DNA from 2 places in the Streptomyces sp. NPDC057877 genome. Region 2 is predicted to be linked to the other one. Evidence: riboswitches for the same ligand, from Rfam matches in the RefSeq annotation. Region 2 holds a riboswitch; the other holds the start of a gene.
What was found. A riboswitch is a leader RNA that binds a small molecule or an ion and turns the genes downstream of it on or off. The one in region 2 is predicted to bind cobalamin.

Region 1 (3,389 bases), on a different contig from region 2:
CGATGTCCAGCGCGGCCAGCGCCTCGCCGACCCGGGTCCGCACCTCGGCGTCGGGCAGGCCGAGGTTGAGCGGCCCGAACGACACGTCCTGCGCCACGGACGCGGCGAACAACTGGTCGTCCGGGTCCTGCACCACCAGCTGGACCGTCGTCCGCAGCCGGGTCAGCCCCTTGCGGTCATGGGCGACCGGCCGCCCCTCGACCGTCAACCGGCCCTCGCGCGGCCTGAGCCCACCGCTCAGCAGCCGCATCAGGGTCGTCTTGCCGCTGCCGTTGCGGCCGAGCAGCGCGAGCGCGCGCCCCTCGTGGACGTCGAAGTCGAGGCCGCTGAGGACGGTGGGACCGTCCTCGTAGGCGAAGGACACACCCCGCAGGGCGACCAGGGCGGGCTCGCTCATGTCAGCGGCCTTTCGAGTACGAGGGTGAGGGCGGCCAGCGCCGCCAGCAGGAGGAGGCTCGCTCCGGTGAACCGGACGGAGACCCGGGCCTCGGGCAGCAGCACCCGCAGGGAGCCGTCGTAGCCGCGCCCGGCGAGCCCCGCCTGCAGCCGGGCCGCCCGGTCGAAGGCCCGCACGAACGCGGTCGCGCCGAGCCCCGCCAGGGACCGCCAGGTCGCGGCCCGGGTGGTGTGCCCGAGCCGCGCGGCCTGCGCGGCCCGGATCCGGCGCACCGAGTCAAGCAGCAGGAAGCTCATCCGGTACGTGACCAGCGCGACGTCCACCACGGGCGCGGGCACCCCGGCGCGCACCAGCCGCGGCAGCAGATCGGACATCGGGGTGGTGAACGCGAACAGCAGCACCCCCAGGGACGCCGCCGACGTCCGCAGCAGCAACTCCCCGGCGCGCAGCGGCCCGTCGTCGGCGAGGGACACCAGCCCTCCCGGACCGCCGACCTGCACGAGCAGCGTCGCGGCGCCCGTCGCACAGAACCCCAGCGGCACCTTGTACGCCCGCCACAGCCCCCGCCCCGGCACCCCGGCCGGGCCCAGCAGCAGCGCCAGCGCCGTCACCAGCACCAGGGCCGCGCCCGGCCAGGGCGGCAGCGAGATCGCGAGCACGGTCAGACCGAGCCCGAGCACGGCCTTGTCCACGGGGTGGCGGCGGCGCCAGCGACTGCTGTGCGCCGCCGCGTCGATCGGCAGCACTCAGTCGTCCCCGGCGCTCACCCGGGGTTCGGCCAGGGCCCGCTCCGCGCCCTGCCGACGTCCCCGGCGCAGCCCGAAGTAGTACGCCAGCACGCCCGCGCCGAGCGCGGCCTGCACCGCGAACAGCGCCGACTCGATCTCGCCGGACGGCGGTTCGTACAGCGGCGAGAACCACGGCTCGTAGTCCGGCTCGATCTCGGTGATCGCCGTCTCCGCCTCCGCGTCGGCGCCGGTGAACGGCTCCTCCTTGTGGTCGCCCAGACCGAGCGCCAGCGGCAGCACCGCCAGCGCGGCCACCGCGAGCAGCAGAAGCAGGTTGATCTTCGTGTTGCGCTTCACCGGGCCACCGCCTCACGCTTCGCGGGCTTGGTCAGCAGCACTCCGAGCCGGGTCAGCTCCCCCTTGCTGGACTGCACCAGCAGCCGCATCACCAGCACCGTCAGCAGGCCCTCGCTCACCGCGAGCGGGATCTGCGTGACCGCGAAGATGGAGCCGAACTTGCCGAGCGCGCCCAGGAACCCGCTGCTCGGGTCGGGGAAGGCCAGCGCCAGCTGCACGCTGGTCACGCAGTACGTGGACAGGTCGGCGACGAACGCGCCGCCGAAGACGGCGCCCATCAGCGGCACGTCGTACCGGCGCAGCAGCCGGTAGACCCCGTAGCCCGCCCAGGGGCCGACGATCGCGAGGGAGAAGACGTTGGCGCCGAGCGTGGTCAGCCCGCCGTGCGCCAGCAGCAGCGCCTGGAACAGCAGGGTGATGGTGCCCAGGACCGCCATCACCGGCGGCCGGAACAGGATGGCACCCAGACCGGTGCCGGTGGGGTGCGAGCAACTGCCGGTCACGGAGGGCAGCTTCAGCGCGGACAGGACGAACGTGAAGGCGCCGGAGGCACCGAGGAGCAGGGTGCTCTCCGGGTGCTCCCTGACCTCACGGGTGAGGGAGCGGACTCCGTGGACGACGAACGGCGCGGACGCGGCACCCCAGGCGATCGCGTGCGCCGGAGGCAGGAAACCCTCGGCTATGTGCATGGCTCAGCAGACCCTCTCCAGCACCTCGTGGATGGTTGACGCGCCTTGGCCGGTCTCCTGGCTGACGGGTACCACCGCCCGTGCTCCGCCTTCCCGGGTCCCGAAGGACCCAGTGGCCGCCCGTGAGGGCTGGAGCCGGACTTCCCGATCACAGTGGCGAGGGCCGCACCGGCATCACACCGGATTTCCCGTTCACCAAGGCGTGGTGACAGTAATCGGCCCCCGGGGGTGGTGACAAGCGGGCACGAGGGGCGCGAATGCGGGCGCACACCCGCACACCGGCGCACTCGGACGCCCGGGGGTGCCATGTCTCACACTCGAGGACCCCGGGAGGAGTCACGGTAGATCAGATAGAGCGTGGTGCCGATGACGGCGAAGAGACCGACGACTCCCACCGGCAGCAGCCCCATCAGGACGTCCTCCTCGACCCCCAGGGCCAGCAACAGCCGGGCCGCCAGCAGCCCGCAGCCGAGGGGCAGGAACGCCGTGCCCAGTCTGCGCGCCAGCAACTCCGGACTCATCCCCGGGCGGGGGCTGCCCGTGCGCCAGGCGAACCGGACGTACTTCGCCGCGAGCCCGAACGGGTTCGCCACGAAGACCAGGCCGACCAGGAGGAACAGGGCGCCGACCACCGTGAACATGGATCCGGGCTCCTTTCGGTGAGGTGCGGTGCGTGTCAGGGAGGTGCTGATCAGTGAGGTGCGCGGGGCCGCCGGTGGCGGGAAGCCGTACGGGCTCCCCGCCACCGGCGGCCGGTGATGACGCCGCTCAGGACATCAGTGGACGCCCGTGCACGTGTAGGAACCCGACACGTCGAGTTCCGGCGTGGTGATTCCGTACTCGATGGACCCCACCGGCACGCCGTCGCTGTTTCTCACCACCCCGGTGATCGGCGCGCCCACCGAGCAGGTCGCCGAGGTGGAGTTGGACGCCTGACCATAGCCGCCGTAGATCCCGATCGGGGCACCGCCCGAGATCTCGCCGCCCACGGTGGTGCCACGGACCTGGCCCCAGTCGTCGGCGTTGCTGTACATCAGGCCGAGGTTGGCCGAGGGGATCGGACCCCAGCCGACCTCACCGCCGTACGTCCCGGTCCAGGCCACGTCGTAGCCGCCGTCCGTCTTCATGACGGCCAGACAGCCGGACGCGGTGAAACCGAGCCCGAGCGCGATGTCGGCCCCGCCGCAGATGCCCGAGGTGTTGTAGTACCCCAGGTCC
Region 2 (3,389 bases):
GCGGCTGCCGGTGTACGTGCTGCTCATCGGCCTGCTGGTGGACCCCTCCGCGACGGTGGGGCCGTTCGGCGCGCAGGGGCTGGTGATGTTCGGCCTGTACCTGCTCGGCGCGGTGTCGGCGATGCTGGCCGCCTGGGTGTTCAAGAGGCTCGGCGACCGGCGCGGCCACGCGGTGCCGTTCTTCATGGAGATGCCGCCCTACCGCCTGCCCACGCCGCGCGCGGTGCTGACGGCGGTGTGGTCCGCCGCCGGGGCCTTCCTGCGCAAGTGCACCACGGTCATCGTCACCACCACCCTCGTCCTGTGGCTGCTGCTGAACCTGCCGCTGCACTCGGCCGCCCACCTGCGCGCGGAGGGTGTCGATGCCACCGACTCCGTGGCCGTGTCCGCCTACACCGCCGACCACAGCTACGCCGCCGACCTGGGCCGGATGGTCGCGCCCGTCTTCGAGCCGCTGGGCTTCGACTGGCGCATCAACGTGGGGGTGCTGTCGGCGCAGGCCGCGCGGGAGACCTTCGTCGCCACGCTGGGGCAGGTCGCCGCCGCCGAGGACCCCGAGGACCCGGCGGAGGCGCTGCGGTCGATGACCTACCCCGACGGGCCGCACGCCGGAGAGCCGGTGTTCACCGCGCCCACCATCGCCGCGCTGCTGGTCTACTTCGTCTACGCGTTGCAGTGCATGGCCACCGTGGCGGTCCTGCGCCGGGAGACCGGCACCTGGCGCTGGCCGGTGACCGCCTTCGCCTACCTCACGGGCCTGGCCTGGCTGATGGCCTGGCTGGCCCGCTCGGTCACCGTCCTGCTGGGCGGGTGAGCGCCGGTGGTCCCCCTGCACGCCCAGCCCGTGCCCGGTCGCACCGACCGGCTGCGCTGGATCGTTCCGGCGGGCGTCCTCCCCGGGACCGGCCCGCTCGCCGAGGCACCCGCGCCGCTGGCCGCGCTGCTGGCCGACGGCACGCTGACCCGGATCACGGTGGAACCGACGGCGGTCGTCACCGTCCTCGGCCCGGACCGCCGTTGGACCCGGGAGGGCCCCCGGGTCCGTACCGCGCTGCACGCCGCCCTGGACGACCCCACCGGGTGGGTCCCCGCGGACGACACCGGCCCCGGCCACGACGACGCGGTGCTGTACGCCGTGGCCAGGGAGGTCCTCGCCGGGCCGGTGGGCGACCTCGCGCGCTCCCACGGCGGCTCCATCGACCTGGTCGACGTGTCCGACGACATCGTCACCGTCCGCCTGGGCGGCGCCTGCCACGGCTGCCCCGCCGCCTGGGTCACCCTGCACCGGCGCCTGGAACACCAACTGCGGCGCCGCCATCCGGCCCTTCGGGAGGTACGGAGCGTCGGCTCGCCGTCGCCGTCGCATGGCGGGCGGCGCGGTACGGGGCTCTGGTGAGCGGTGCCGGGGCGTGACGCACGTCCGTGCCGGTGTGGCAGGATGCCGGTGACGGATGCGGAGGAACTCCGGTGCGGGCCTGGTGGCCCAAGTCCGGGGCGGGCCCGCCACTGTGACCGGGGAGTCGTCTCCCGCTGACGGCCACTGGCAGCCGGTGTGAACCGGCCGCTGGGAAGGCCGGGAGCCGACGCCGGTGGCCGCGCTGGACATGCAGCAGCCGGGCACCGAGAGCCGGGAGCCAGGATATTCCGCCCGTCCCGCGGCCCGGCGACATCCGCCCGGGCACGGCTCGTTCACGGCGGCGTGGAGAACCGCCGACAGCGGAAGGACTCCCTTCATGGTGCCCTCGCACGGCTCCGATCCCACCCCCGCCGTCGGTGTGCGGCTGGAGCGCACCCTGGCCGCCGTCGCACCCGCCGACGCCGCCGCGCTCGACGCGGCCCGTGACCGCCAGAACCAGCTCACCAAGCCGCCCGGCTCGCTGGGCCTGCTGGAAGAGGTGTCGGTCCGGCTCACGGGACTGGCGGGCACCTGCCCGCCGCCGATGCCGGAACCGGCCGCCGTCGCCGTCTTCGCCGCCGACCACGGTGTCCACGCCCAGGGCGTCAGCGTCTGGCCGCAGGAGGTGACCACGCAGATGGTCGCCAACTTCCTGGCCTCCGGCGCCGCCGTGAACGCCCTGGCCGCCCAGGCCGGGGCCAGCGTGGTCGTGGTGGACGTGGGGGTCGCCAACCCCGTACCCGACTCGGACCACACCGCGCACGGCCTGCTGCGGCGCCGGGTCCGGGCGGGCACCGCGGACATGACCCGCGTACCGGCGATGACCCGTCAGGAGGCCGTCCAGGCCATCGAGGTCGGCATCGACGTCGCCATGGAACTCGTCGACGGCGGCTGCCGCTGTCTGCTCACCGGGGACATGGGCATCGCCAACACCACCGCGTCGGCGGCGCTGATCGCCGCGTTCACCGGCGCGGACCCGGACCACGTCACCGGGCACGGAGCGGGCATCGACGACGAGACCCGGCGCCACAAGGCGGGCGTCGTCCGCACGGCCCTGGAACGGCACCGGCCGGACCCGCACGACCCGGTCGCGGCGGTGGCGGCGGTCGGCGGCCTGGAGCACGCCGCGATCGCCGGGTTCGTCCTGGGCGCCGCCGCCCGCCGGGTGCCGGTGATCCTGGACGGGGTGATCGCGTCGTCGTCGGCGCTGGTCGCCGCCGCGCTGGCGCCGGACGCCGTGGCAGCCTGCGTGGCCGGACACCGCTCGGTCGAGCCGGGGCACACCATCGCCCTGCGGCATCTTGGACTGCACCCCATGGTCGACCTGGGGCTGCGGCTCGGTGAGGGCACCGGCGCGCTGCTGGCCCTGCCGCTCGTACAGGCGGCGGTGCGCGCGCTGCGCGACATGGCCACCTTCGACTCCGCCGGGGTCTCGAACAAGCAGGACTGACCGGCACCCCCGGGCGCCCTTCTCGCAAGGCCGTTGTCCCGCAAGGCCCTTCGGCCCCGTTCAGCCCGCTGAGTGAGGGCCGGGAGGCACTGCCCGGTGGGCCGTTCGGCCCAGGCGACCGACGCGGGCGCGCGGCGATGCTGTTCCACGACCGGTCGGGGGCGCCACGGACCGTCGCGTCCTGCCACTCGGACTCGCCTTCGTGGGTCCACGAGCCACGGCGGGCGCGGCGTGCCCCGGCCCGGTCACCATCCGGTTGTCCCACACGTTGTGCCGGATGGTCGTCCGTCCGCCATGTCCCGGCGTCGGCGTCCCGTTACCGGCTGGCGGACGGGGCACGCCGCTGCGTCAGGGGCATGGCGGACGAGTCGGCGAACTCAGCGGTGGCTCAGCAGCAGCCGCCACGCCTCGGGGCCGCGCTCCAGGTACTCCACCGCGAACGCGCCCGGGTGCCGGTCCTCGATCTGGGCCAGCAGGGGCAGCGGATCGTGCGGCGCCACGAGCACCATGGCCTGGCCGGACGGCACCGCGGCGACCGCGCCG

Region 1: another riboswitch for cobalamin. It lies ahead of ACFVQG_RS04415 (energy-coupling factor ABC transporter permease); the one in region 2 lies ahead of cobT (nicotinate-nucleotide--dimethylbenzimidazole phosphoribosyltransferase).

What each region holds. Positions count from the first base shown of each region.
Region 1 is NZ_JBHVMS010000002.1:103,323-106,711, forward strand. It holds gene ACFVQG_RS04400 (energy-coupling factor ABC transporter ATP-binding protein) at 1-397, opposite strand, end outside; gene cbiQ (cobalt ECF transporter T component CbiQ) at 394-1,143, opposite strand; gene ACFVQG_RS04410 (energy-coupling factor ABC transporter substrate-binding protein) at 1,144-1,482, opposite strand; gene ACFVQG_RS04415 (energy-coupling factor ABC transporter permease) at 1,479-2,171, opposite strand; cobalamin riboswitch at 2,201-2,386, opposite strand; gene ACFVQG_RS04420 (hypothetical protein) at 2,483-2,812, opposite strand; gene ACFVQG_RS04425 (DNRLRE domain-containing protein) at 2,948-3,389, opposite strand, start outside.
Region 2 is NZ_JBHVMS010000001.1:149,935-153,323, reverse strand. It holds gene ACFVQG_RS00705 (ferrous iron transporter B) at 1-814, shown strand, start outside; gene ACFVQG_RS00700 (NifU family protein) at 845-1,396, shown strand; cobalamin riboswitch at 1,457-1,645, shown strand; partial or broken gene cobT (nicotinate-nucleotide--dimethylbenzimidazole phosphoribosyltransferase) at 1,782-2,846, shown strand; gene ACFVQG_RS00690 (DUF2249 domain-containing protein) at 3,224-3,389, opposite strand, start outside.